2 regions of the Salinibacillus aidingensis genome follow, and region 1 is predicted to be linked to the other one. Evidence: predicted binding sites of a transcription regulator. Region 1 holds the regulator's gene; the other holds the start of a gene.
What was found. Region 1 encodes CtsR, which represses protease genes until heat stress. Its sites were predicted from a motif close to ATGGTCAATAAAGGTCAAACA; they were not measured.

Region 1 (5,756 bases):
GAAATAGCCTTAACTGCCTCATCCTGCCCAATAACCCGAGAATGTAATGTCTCCTCAAGGTTAAGCAAGCGTTCACTCTCATCCTTAGCCAGTCTTGACACGGGTACTCCAGTCCAGGTGGATACCACACTTGCGATATCTTCAAGTGTCACTTCAGAGTTTTCCTGCCCCTGTTTTTCCTTCCACTCTGATTGTGTTTTTTCCAGACGTTCACGAAGACGCTGCTCATTATCACGTAAAGAAGCCGCTTTTTCAAATTCCTGACTTTGAACCGCAGCATCCTTTTCTTTACGCACCTCTTCCAATTGCTGCTCCAGTTCTTTTAAATCAGGTGGAGCTGTGTAAGAACGAAGACGAACTTTAGAAGCTGCTTCATCGATCAAATCAATCGCTTTATCCGGTAAAAAGCGGTCCGTGATATAACGGTCAGAAAGTCTTACAGATGACTCAATGGCCTCATCTGTAATCGAGACACGATGGTGGGCTTCATAGCGATCTCTTAAGCCCTGTAAAATCTGTACGGACTCTTCCTTAGTTGGCTCATCCACCTGAATAGGCTGGAAGCGGCGTTCAAGTGCCGCATCTTTTTCAATATATTTACGGTACTCATCTAACGTGGTCGCTCCAATACACTGGAGCTCTCCTCTGGCAAGCGCTGGTTTTAAGATGTTGGAAGCATCAATCGCACCTTCTGCTCCACCAGCACCAATAAGAGTATGAAGCTCATCAATAAACAGGATAATATTCCCTGCCTGGCGAATTTCCTCCATCACCTTTTTCAGACGGTCTTCAAATTCACCACGATATTTCGTACCTGCAACAACGGTACCCATATCCAGGGTCATCACTCGTTTATCCCTTAAAATCTCCGGAATTTCATTATTTACAATTTGCTGGGCTAAACCTTCTGCAATGGCTGTTTTACCTACCCCAGGCTCCCCGATTAAGACAGGGTTATTTTTAGTTCGACGGCAAAGCACCTGAACGACACGCTCAATTTCCTCGCTTCTTCCAATCACAGGGTCAATGTGATCCTCTTTTGCGATGGCCGTTAAATCCCTCGCCAGAGAATCCAATGTTGGTGTATTGGCATTTGAAGACTGACGACCGACTCCTCCGCGGTGGCTGGAAGTGGATTCATTGCTTCCTAATAGCTGAAGGACCTGTTGACGGGCTTTATTGAGACTGACTCCCAAATTATTTAAAACACGTGCAGCAACCCCTTCTCCTTCACGAATAAGACCAAGAAGTATATGTTCAGTACCAACATAGGAATGACCAAGTTTACGGGCTTCATCCATAGATAATTCAATTACTTTTTTGGCCCGTGGTGTATAGTGAATCGTCTGATTAGCCTTCTCCCCTTTTCCAATTAGCTGCTCAACTTCCTGCTGGATTTTATCCGGTTCTACGTTCAGGGTGGTTAAGGCCTTCGCAGCAATCCCTTCTCCTTCTGTAACTAATCCAAGCAAAATATGCTCTGTACCAATATTGTTGTGCCCTAGACGCATGGCTTCTTCCTGGGCAAGGGCTAAAACCTTCTGTGCTCTTTCTGTAAATCGCCCAAACATCATATCTCTATTCACTCCTTACATCTTTTCTAAATGAAGTCGTTCTCTTATTAAAGCAGCTCTTCTTATATCTCTTTCTTCCGGTTTCAATGGCTTTTTCGCATATTGCTGCAGAAAACCGGGCTGAGTTAATACAGTCAGTTCGTTTAAAATTGTTTTTGAGATATTCTCAATAATTCCTAAATCAATTCCAAGCCTTACATCAGACAGGCATTGCGCTGCTTCCTTGGATTGGATGATCCGGCTGTTGGCTAAAATTCCGTAAGAACGGAACACTTTATCCTCCAGTTGTATACCTGAATTACTCATCAGACGCTGACGTGCATAGCGCTCCTGTTCAATTAACTGTGTCACGACACTCTTTAAGTCTTCAACAATATCCTCCTCAGATTTACCTAATGTAATCTGATTGGAAATTTGAAACAGATTGCCTAACGCTTCACTGCCTTCTCCATAAATCCCTCTCACGACCAGGCCTAACTGGTTGATGGCAGGTATCATTCTGTTTATTTGCTGTGTAATCACAAGAGCTGGCAGATGCATCATGACCGAAGCTCTCATACCCGTCCCGACATTTGTTGGACAGCTGGTTAAATAACCACGGTCTTTATCAAAGGCATAATTAATCTTTTCCTCAAGCCAGTCATCAATTTTAGATGCATAGTCCAGGGCATTCTCTAACTGAAGTCCAGGGTAGTAAAGCTGTATACGTATGTGATCCTCTTCGTTAAGCATGATGGATACTTGTTCATTCTCTGAAATTAAAGCAGCCCCCGACTCATTATGTTCGGTTAACTGCGGGCTGATGAGATGTTTTTCCACCAATACCCTCTTTTCAATGGGTTCTAAATCGGACATCCTTACTAATTCAAGCTTTGCGTTCTTTTCTAAGGATTGATTTTCGAAATGATCCTCAAAAACATCCAGGACTTTATTCAGCATATCGGAATTAGCAACAATCGGAAACGGATATTCTTTAAAATTCCTGGCTAGCCGAATACGACTGCTAAGAACGATATCACTATCCTGCCCCTCTTCTTTTAACCATGGGCTAACGGCTTCGTTAATAAATTGCTGTAAGGACATTAGACTTCACCGCCCTTATCATTATTAAGTTGTTTTTCCAATTCACGTATCTGATCCCGCATTTTAGCTGCCTCTTCAAATTGTTCTTTTTCAATTAATTTTTGTAATTCCAGCCGATACTGCTGAAGATTACGCTTCAGATGAAGATTTCCTCCTACACGTTTTGGAATTTTTCCATCATGAGTTGTATTTCCACTGTGAACTCTTCTGAAAATAGGATTTAAATGCTGATCAAAAGTTTCATAGCACTGGTCACATCCAAATTTTCCGCGTCGTTTAAATTCCTCATAAGTCATGCCGCATTTATCACATTGCAACGAATGGTTTGATTGAAAAGACGAGCCTTGGCTTTCTTTAAATGATGTTCCCGAATCAAAATTAAACAAACCTGATAATAAATCCTGGAAGGAAAAATTCTGATTGTATTGATCCATATACCCTTTTTCCTGGGCACAATATTCACACAAGTGCACTTCCGTTTTTTCGCCATTTACTACCTGGCTGAAATGAACGGTAGCAGGTCTTTTCTCGCACTCCTGACATTTCATGCGAATCAACCTCCCTTACATTCTGTATCTTAATACATCAAGCATAGCTACTAAAATTTTCGATCTTAGTTCGTCACGTGCTGGTAATTGAATGGAAATTACATTCCGATCTAATGCACTGAGCATCAATTTGGCCTCACGTTCAGTTATAATCTCTTCTTCAAGCAGACGCTCAATAACATCCAAACTCGCCTGCTGAGTAATCTGAGGCTGGACAAGCTCCATGATTTGTTCAATTAACTCCACTTTGCTTTGTGGTTTAACACGAATAATACGAATATATCCACCACCACCACGTTTACTTTCCACTAAATAACCTTTTTCGATGGTAAACCTTGTTTTAATAACATAATTAATTTGAGAAGGTACACATTGGAAACGGTCTGCAATTTCACTTCTTTTAATTTCAATTGCGTTCTGGTGGCTCTGTTTCAGAACTTCTTTTAAATAATTCTCAATGATGTCGGATATATTTCGCATCTTCCCTCCTCCTTAAATCATTTCACTATTAACACTGTATCTCTGCACAATTTGACTTTGACTATCTTTGACTTTATCTTCATTATACTCAAATTACGCATTCATGCAAATAATATGTATGCCATTAACAAAGGGAAAAACTCTCAAAAACCGTTTCTCTATTTAAAGTTTATCCGTTTAACTTCAAATAAAACCTGACAAAACAACAATTTAATAATTTAATTTTTATCATATATATATGTCACATTTTTGATTTTGGTTAAATGGTCGAGCAGATCATTTCGTTCAAAATCCTGACCCTTGTCAATTTCAACTAACAAATATCTCTCATCATTGTCCTGATGGTTCACTTCCACTCTTTTTACCCTTAATTGAAAATCATCAAATACCTTCAGGAGGTCATTCAGTTTCGCATCTCTATTTAAAATTAATCGGATTTTACGATCACTCTTTTTATTTTTCGCTAAACGATTTTCAAATTGATTGAGGAAAATCAGACTTAAAAGAACGACAAATGTTGTTAACAATGCAGGTCCATACATTCCTGCCCCAATAACGAGACCAAGTCCGGCAACGGTCCATATGGAAGCAGCCGTTGTAAGTCCTCGGATAGTCATTCCATGAACCATTATAGTTCCAGCCCCTAAAAAGCCTATTCCACTAATCACATAGGATGGTATACGCGCTGGATCAAACCGGATGTTTTCAAAATTATCCAAATACTGATCAAATCCATAAAGGGATAATAGCATCATCAGACAGGCACTTACACCAACTAATATATGAGTTCGAAAACCGGCCGAGTGATTTTTTATCTCCCGTTCAAAACCAATAACCCCACATAAGGTTGCAGCTAATATAAGACGAAAGGCCATAATTTCAAAGTTATCATTTAACCAATAGACTGATTCAAACATAGCTTTCTCCCCTTAGTCCCTTTGTTCAAGCAATAATCAGTGAAATTTAATTTCTCTCCTGTTGCTTTCCCTTTTTAGTGTAAATGTCAGTCTCTTATATTTTTTCTTTAATATAGATTATTCACTGACTGGTCATGAAATGTTTGTTCAATAAATTATATTAAATATTATTATACGAAAAAAAAGCCAAGAAGAAAATGTCTTCTTGGCTTTTGCCCAGCAGCGTCCTACTCTCGCAGGGGAAGAACCCCAACTACCATCGGCGCTGGAGAGCTTAACTACTGTGTTCGGAATGGGAACAGGTGTGACCTCTCCGCCATCGCCACTGGACTTTGGCTTGGTCGTTCTGCGTTGTTCATACAAATGAGCGCTTTTAGCAGAACTTCCTTATCATTATTGATTTCAGGTGACTAGCACCCTCAAAACTAGATAAGAAAAGCAATTATGTGAGCAGGCAGTGGTTTATAAATCCGTCTGCGTTTTTTGTCCAGCTTCGACTTGCATGCGCTCGCCTCCGCTTTTCGTATAAGTTAAGTCCTCGATTGATTAGTATCCGTCAGCTGCACGTGTCACCACGCTTCCACCTCGAACCTATCTACCTCATCGTCTCTGAGGAATCTTACTCATTTAAAATGATGGGAAATCTCATCTTGAGGGGGGCTTCATGCTTAGATGCTTTCAGCACTTATCCCTTCCACACGTAGCTACCCAGCCGTGCTCCTGGCGGAACAACTGGTACACCAGCGGTGTGTCCATCCCGGTCCTCTCGTACTAAGGACAGCTCCTCTCAAATTTCCAACGCCCACGACGGATAGGGACCGAACTGTCTCACGACGTTCTGAACCCAGCTCGCGTACCGCTTTAATGGGCGAACAGCCCAACCCTTGGGACCGACTACAGCCCCAGGATGCGATGAGCCGACATCGAGGTGCCAAACCTCCCCGTCGATGTGGACTCTTGGGGGAGATAAGCCTGTTATCCCCGGGGTAGCTTTTATCCGTTGAGCGACGGCCCTTCCATTCGGTACCGCCGGATCACTAAGCCCGACTTTCGTCCCTGCTCGACTTGTAGGTCTCGCAGTCAAGCTCCCTTCTGCCTTTACACTCTGCGAATGATTTCCAACCATTCTGAGGGAACCTTTGGGCGCCTCCGTT
Region 2 (5,756 bases), 930 kb from region 1:
CGAACATGATGTTCAAAAGCTTTACGAAGAAGAAAAGGCAGAACCGGTTGTCTATGATATTCAACGCCTGCTTAAGATGGGACTGGAAATTATCGAGGGGGACATTATTGACCACACGAAAGTAAAATTACGACATGATACAGATAAAATTGCAAAACTATTATATTCATTAATGGAAAAATGAGTGTGAGGGGGTGCGGGAAGTGTCATTTGCTTCAGATATCAAAAAAGAATTAACGAAGGTCGAAGTTGATGCATGCTGTGTTGAAGCGGAATTGTCGGCATTAATTAAAATGAACGGGTCCATCTCCATATCGAATCAGGAATATATTTTGGATATCCAGACGGAAAATGCTGCGATTGCCCGGAGAATGTACACCTTACTAAAACAATTATACAGCCATCCGATTGAATTACTGGTACGAAAGAAAATGCGGCTGAAGAAGAATAATGTGTATATTGTCCGGCTCAAAAAAGACGTTCAGCCTCTCCTCGAGCAGCTTGAGATCCTGGATTCTCCGTTTAGCTTCAACCATGAAATAGCCGAAAAGTACATGGAAAAAACCTGCTGCAGGCGTTCCTATTTACGTGGGGCTTTTCTGGCTGGCGGATCTGTAAATAATCCTGAAACATCCTCATATCATTTGGAGATTTCATCGTTACATGAAGATCACAATGAAGCCTTATGTGGCCTCATGAATAAGTTCAACTTACACGCAAGAACGCTTGAGAGACGTAAGGGTTACATTACGTATTTAAAAGAGGCAGACAAGATTACGGAGCTTTTAATTAATTTAGGGGCTCATCAGGCACTGCTGAAATTTGAAGATGTGCGGATTATGAGGGATATGAGGAATTCGGTCAACAGACTGGTGAACTGTGAAACCGCCAATTTAAATAAAACAATCGGTGCAGCTTTCCGACAGGTTGAAAATATCCGATATATTGAGCAGACGGTTGGTCTGGAAGCTCTGCCTGACCGCTTGCAGGAAATAGCTGAACTTCGATTGAAACATCAGGATGTTTCTTTGAAAGAACTGGGTGAATTGGTTTCGACAGGTAAAATCAGTAAGTCGGGTATTAATCATCGTTTGAAAAAGATTGATGAGTTTTCTGAAAAACTAAGACGTGGAGAAATAAGTGAAGTGTAATACAAAAGGTTAGGCAAAGGATATGGGTCAGTACCCATGTCCTTTGCTGTTGCTTAGGAAATTATAAAATAAGCGATTTGTGGATAATAAAGACATGAGAGGCCACGTCCGGCTCCAGCGCCCAGCGACTAGCGAGACTTCCTTCACCTCCGTACGATAAGTCAACATCGACTCACAAGGTTTCTCGTGTTTCCTTTTCCGCGAGTTAACCGGCTGTAAGACCCCCTGTAGAAATAAATGGGGGGTCAACAGACAGTAAACACCCGATTTGTTCAACTAACAATCAGTGGGAATGAACCCCACTGATTGAAGTTTCACTTTATCTCCTACGGCTCAGTCCAGTCCGTACGTCGCTAATAGAAAAGCGGAGGCGACCGTTTAGGCCCGACGGCATAAGCAGAATATCCGGAGTGGCCGCTTTTTGGCCATGGAGGTTATTCTGCTTATGACCGCTTGGGCCTGGGAGCCGCAGCTGGACAAACGGGCGCTTCCGCCTTTGTTCCATCTTAAAATGAATGAATATTCATTTTATTTTTTCGTTTTCTTTTTGCCTTTTCCATGGTATAATGGCTTTAATTAAAACGCTTTCATAAATGATTTTTTGCTGGTTTATTCCTTTGGATAGCCATTGTACATATATTATACAAACATAGATATGGAGAGCAGAGAGGAGAATACAGATTGGTAGAACGAAAGGTTACGGTTGAATTGTCAACAGGCTTGCAGGCAAGGCCGGCTGCAAAATTTGTGCAGGAGGCCAATCGCTTTTCAGCAGATATATTTATTGAAAAAGATCAAAAACGTATAAATGGCAAGAGTATTATGGGATTGATGAGCCTGGCTATTGGGAGCGGTGAGGAAATTCTTCTCCAGGCCGATGGATCCGATGAACAGGATGCCATAAATGAACTAGCCACATTCGTTATGGTGGAGTGAGTGCACACATTGAAAGACAAAAACAAAAGGCATACCAATCACAGCGATTGGTATGCCTTTTGTACGGTGTTTTCGGTTTTCAGCTAAACTGCTTAATTCTTTGTCTCCATTACCTGGTCAATAAGTCCGTAATCAACGGCTTGCTGAGCGGACATGAAGTTGTCGCGGTCTGTGTCGCGCTCGATGACTTCAATTGGCTGTCCTGTACGCTCAGACAGGATTTGATTTAACTTTTTACGCATTTCAAGAATACGCTCTGCATGAATCTGAATGTCAGAAGCCTGCCCTTGTGTTCCACCAAGTGGCTGGTGAATCATGACTTCACTGTTTGGAAGGGCATAACGTTTACCTTTTGCTCCGGCATTAAGCAGGAATGCACCCATGGATGCAGCCATACCAATGCAGATGGTGGAAACATCAGGTTTAATGAACTGCATGGTATCGTAAATCGCCATACCTGCAGTGATGGAACCACCCGGAGAGTTAATGTAAAGGGAAATATCTTTATCCGGATCTTCAGCTGCAAGGAAAAGCATTTGGGCTACGACAGTGTTGGCAACATTGTCGTCAATTCCGCTTCCCAGCATAATAATACGGTCCTTCAGCAGTCTTGAGTAAATATCATAAGCACGTTCACCGCGATTGGTTTGTTCAATAACCGTTGGGATTAAATTCATAAAGTGATCCTCCTTGTTTCCTAAGTATTTTCGTCTGGCTAACTGATTAGCTAGCTTTTACTGGTCATTTTTTTGTTGACATGTTTATCATACCTAATTGGTCAATAAAGGTCAAACGAAAAACATTCATTCTCTTTATTGTTTTCATTCGTGCTTTTCTTTATCTTTCCTGCCAGACTTTTACCTTAAATTATATGTATCACATCAGAAACTAATCCCTACTATCCTCTCCTGTATAGGATAGAGATATACAAGGGGAATTTCATCAGGTATATAGGGTGAAATGTCTTTGATTGATGATAATATTTAATTATCACGTATTAACTGGCCGTAATACCCCGACTTCAAGTTTTGAGGGTAACCCAACAAGACTAAGTGGGGGATGGAGAAAACCCCCACTGATGGAAGTTTCACTTTATTGAACAGCTTCTTATTCCCCCCTTGCGTTTTTCCTTTTTCAGCTTTATAATAAAATATGTCGCTTTCTTCTTAACATAAAAATATGCCCTCGTGGTGTAACGGATAGCACGCGAGATTCCGGTTCTCGTAATAGGGGTTCGATTCCCTTCGAGGGCGCTCATTAATCAAAAAAAGGCAGCTTTTACAGCTGCCTTTTTTGTATTTACAATTTAGTGGATTTTTGCTCGGAAATCTTAAGAGGCCACCCAGCGTCATTTCCGCCCTTGATTACACTTCCTCATCCGAGCGGAACAATAACGGCAGACAAATCAATCCGCAGATTCCGACAACGGCATAAATTATACGGGGTAATAATTCATCCTGATCACCGCCTCCTAATAGTGCAGCTACCAGATCAAAATTAAAGAACCCGATTAATCCCCAATTAATAGCTCCGACAATGGTTAAAAACAATGCGAATCTTTGCAGACCATTCATATTTTGAACCTCCTTTAAAAGTCCTTACTTTTAGGATGTAAAAAAGTGGAACATTTATGCAAAATTTTAAAACTCTTAGGAAGGCAACTTTTTGGTATAATTTATATAGATAAACTTCTTTTTTAAAGGGGAGGCGTAAGGATGAAGCCAAAATTAACGCAGGAACAAAAGCTCACCTGGAAGCTGACACAGCAGCTCGGGCAGGCTATTGAACTCCTGCAGTATAATGGTTTTCAACTTCAGCAGTTTTTAGAAAAGCAAATGAAGGAAAATCCCCTGATAGAAGTAGAAACGGAGAGGACGGTACCTGATTATACACCTGCTAAACGTGGAATGGGATTTGATGAGAGCTTCTGGATCGATGATAGCCAGGATTTAGCCGGATATGTAAAAGAGCAGTTGCTGGATAAGAAACTGTCACCTACATTTAAGCAGATTGTAGAGTATGGCATTGATTCCCTGGATGAAAATGGCTATTTAACGATTGCATTAACCGATTGGCAATTTGCTTTTCAGACAGATGAGGAAACGATAGGAGAAGCCTTAGAGCTGATTCAAAGTCTGGATCCGGCGGGCATAGGGGCCAGAAACCTCCAGGAGTGTCTTGCTCTTCAGCTTTTTCGGAGTTCAGCGCCCAGTCGCCTGGCTATAAATATCGTTACCAACCACCTGGATTGGATTGCTGATGACCGGGTGGAAGATTTAATGATGGAGTATGGAGTTTCTGAAGCAGCCATTGAGGAGGCGATTCAGGATATCCAAAGCCTTCATCCGAAACCGGGCATACTGGTTGCCGGGAATACATCGTCTCCAATCATTCCTGATGGCGAGGTATTTCAAAGTAATGGGGTCTGGAAGGTGGCACTGACTGGTTGGAACAGTCCGACGATTACGATTGTTGACTATTCTATAGATCATAGCAGATTATCCCCGGAAGAAAGAGATTTTTTTCAAAAGTATACACAAGAGGGGAAATGGCTGCAAAAAGCACTTTCCCAGCGTTTGGACAGTCTTGATCGGGTTTTTAAATCCATTGTCAGACGACAGATTGCTTTCTTTGATTATGGTCCTGAGCATTTGAAACCACTGGTACTGCGGGAGATCGCTGAAGAAACAGGCTTACATGTTTCTACTGTAAGCCGTGCTGTGAAGGAAAAATACTTACAAACCCCTCATGGCATGTTTCCTGTGAAGTTTTTCTTTCAGCCCGGACTTCAGGGGGGAACAGGTGATGTGAGTGCCTATGCAATCAAACATCTTATTAAGGAAATGATTTCGCATGAGGATAAGCAAAAGCCTTTATCTGATCAGAAACTATCAGAAATGCTGAAAAATGAGTTTCAGATTGAAGTCTCAAGGCGTACCGTGGCAAAATACCGATTAGCACTTAAGCTGCCTTCCTCGAGCAAACGAAAAAGGAGACGAAACAAATGAAGAACAACATTATTTTTTATACCAAAGAGAATTGTCCGCTATGTGATGAAGCACGCAGCCTTTTAATGCTGCTGCAGACGGAATATGAGTTTAATATAGAGGAAAAGGATATTTATCAGGATGATCAGCTACTGGAGAAATATCAGATTTCGATCCCTGTTATTCGTGTGGATGGGGAAGAAATCGACGGCTCGCAAATGAATCTTCAACAAATAAGAAAAGTTTTTGACAAAAAGCTAAGATAATTGCATAATGAAAAGTGGATTGATAAACTAAGAATTAAGAATTGATGTATTTTTTTGCAGCATTCGGGACAAAATAGTCCATGGTGGGACGAAAACAACCCGATGGTCAGCAAAGGCTTGGTCACACTGATGTATCACTTAAAAGGGGCTTGCACATGAAAGACCTGATTTCTTTACAACAGAAAGTTTTCCCGGAAGTTATGGAAATTATGGAACGGCGCACAAATTTATTAAAAAGTATAGAGTTGTTACAGCCTATTGGGCGAAGAAGCTTAGCCGAACAGGTCAAGCTTACGGAACGACTCGTGCGCGGGGAAGTTGAATTTTTCCAGAAGCAGGGCTTTGTGGACATTACTTCAAAGGGAATACATATGACAACAGAAGGAGCAAGGATTGCCGAACAGCTGGAGCAGCTT

Region 2: the regulator CtsR is predicted to act here: its motif matches at 2,862-2,882, upstream of clpP (ATP-dependent Clp endopeptidase proteolytic subunit ClpP).

What each region holds. Positions count from the first base shown of each region.
Region 1 is NZ_AP043759.1:10,044-15,799, reverse strand. It holds gene clpC (ATP-dependent protease ATP-binding subunit ClpC) at 1-1,574, opposite strand, end outside; gene ACZ5OK_RS00095 (protein arginine kinase) at 1,590-2,657, opposite strand; gene ACZ5OK_RS00090 (UvrB/UvrC motif-containing protein) at 2,657-3,205, opposite strand; gene ACZ5OK_RS00085 (CtsR family transcriptional regulator) at 3,221-3,685, opposite strand; gene ACZ5OK_RS00080 (MgtC/SapB family protein) at 3,904-4,602, opposite strand; rRNA gene rrf (5S ribosomal RNA) at 4,817-4,932, opposite strand; rRNA gene ACZ5OK_RS00070 (23S ribosomal RNA) at 5,129-5,756, opposite strand, start outside.
Region 2 is NZ_AP043759.1:2,601,106-2,606,861, reverse strand. It holds gene ACZ5OK_RS13840 (gluconeogenesis factor YvcK family protein) at 1-184, shown strand, start outside; gene whiA (DNA-binding protein WhiA) at 204-1,151, shown strand; gene ACZ5OK_RS13830 (HPr family phosphocarrier protein) at 1,833-2,087, shown strand; gene clpP (ATP-dependent Clp endopeptidase proteolytic subunit ClpP) at 2,180-2,764, opposite strand; tRNA gene ACZ5OK_RS13820 (tRNA-Arg) at 3,269-3,340, shown strand; gene ACZ5OK_RS13815 (DUF378 domain-containing protein) at 3,452-3,661, opposite strand; gene rpoN (RNA polymerase factor sigma-54) at 3,803-5,095, shown strand; gene ACZ5OK_RS13805 (glutaredoxin family protein) at 5,092-5,340, shown strand; gene ACZ5OK_RS13800 (sugar-binding transcriptional regulator) at 5,496-5,756, shown strand, end outside.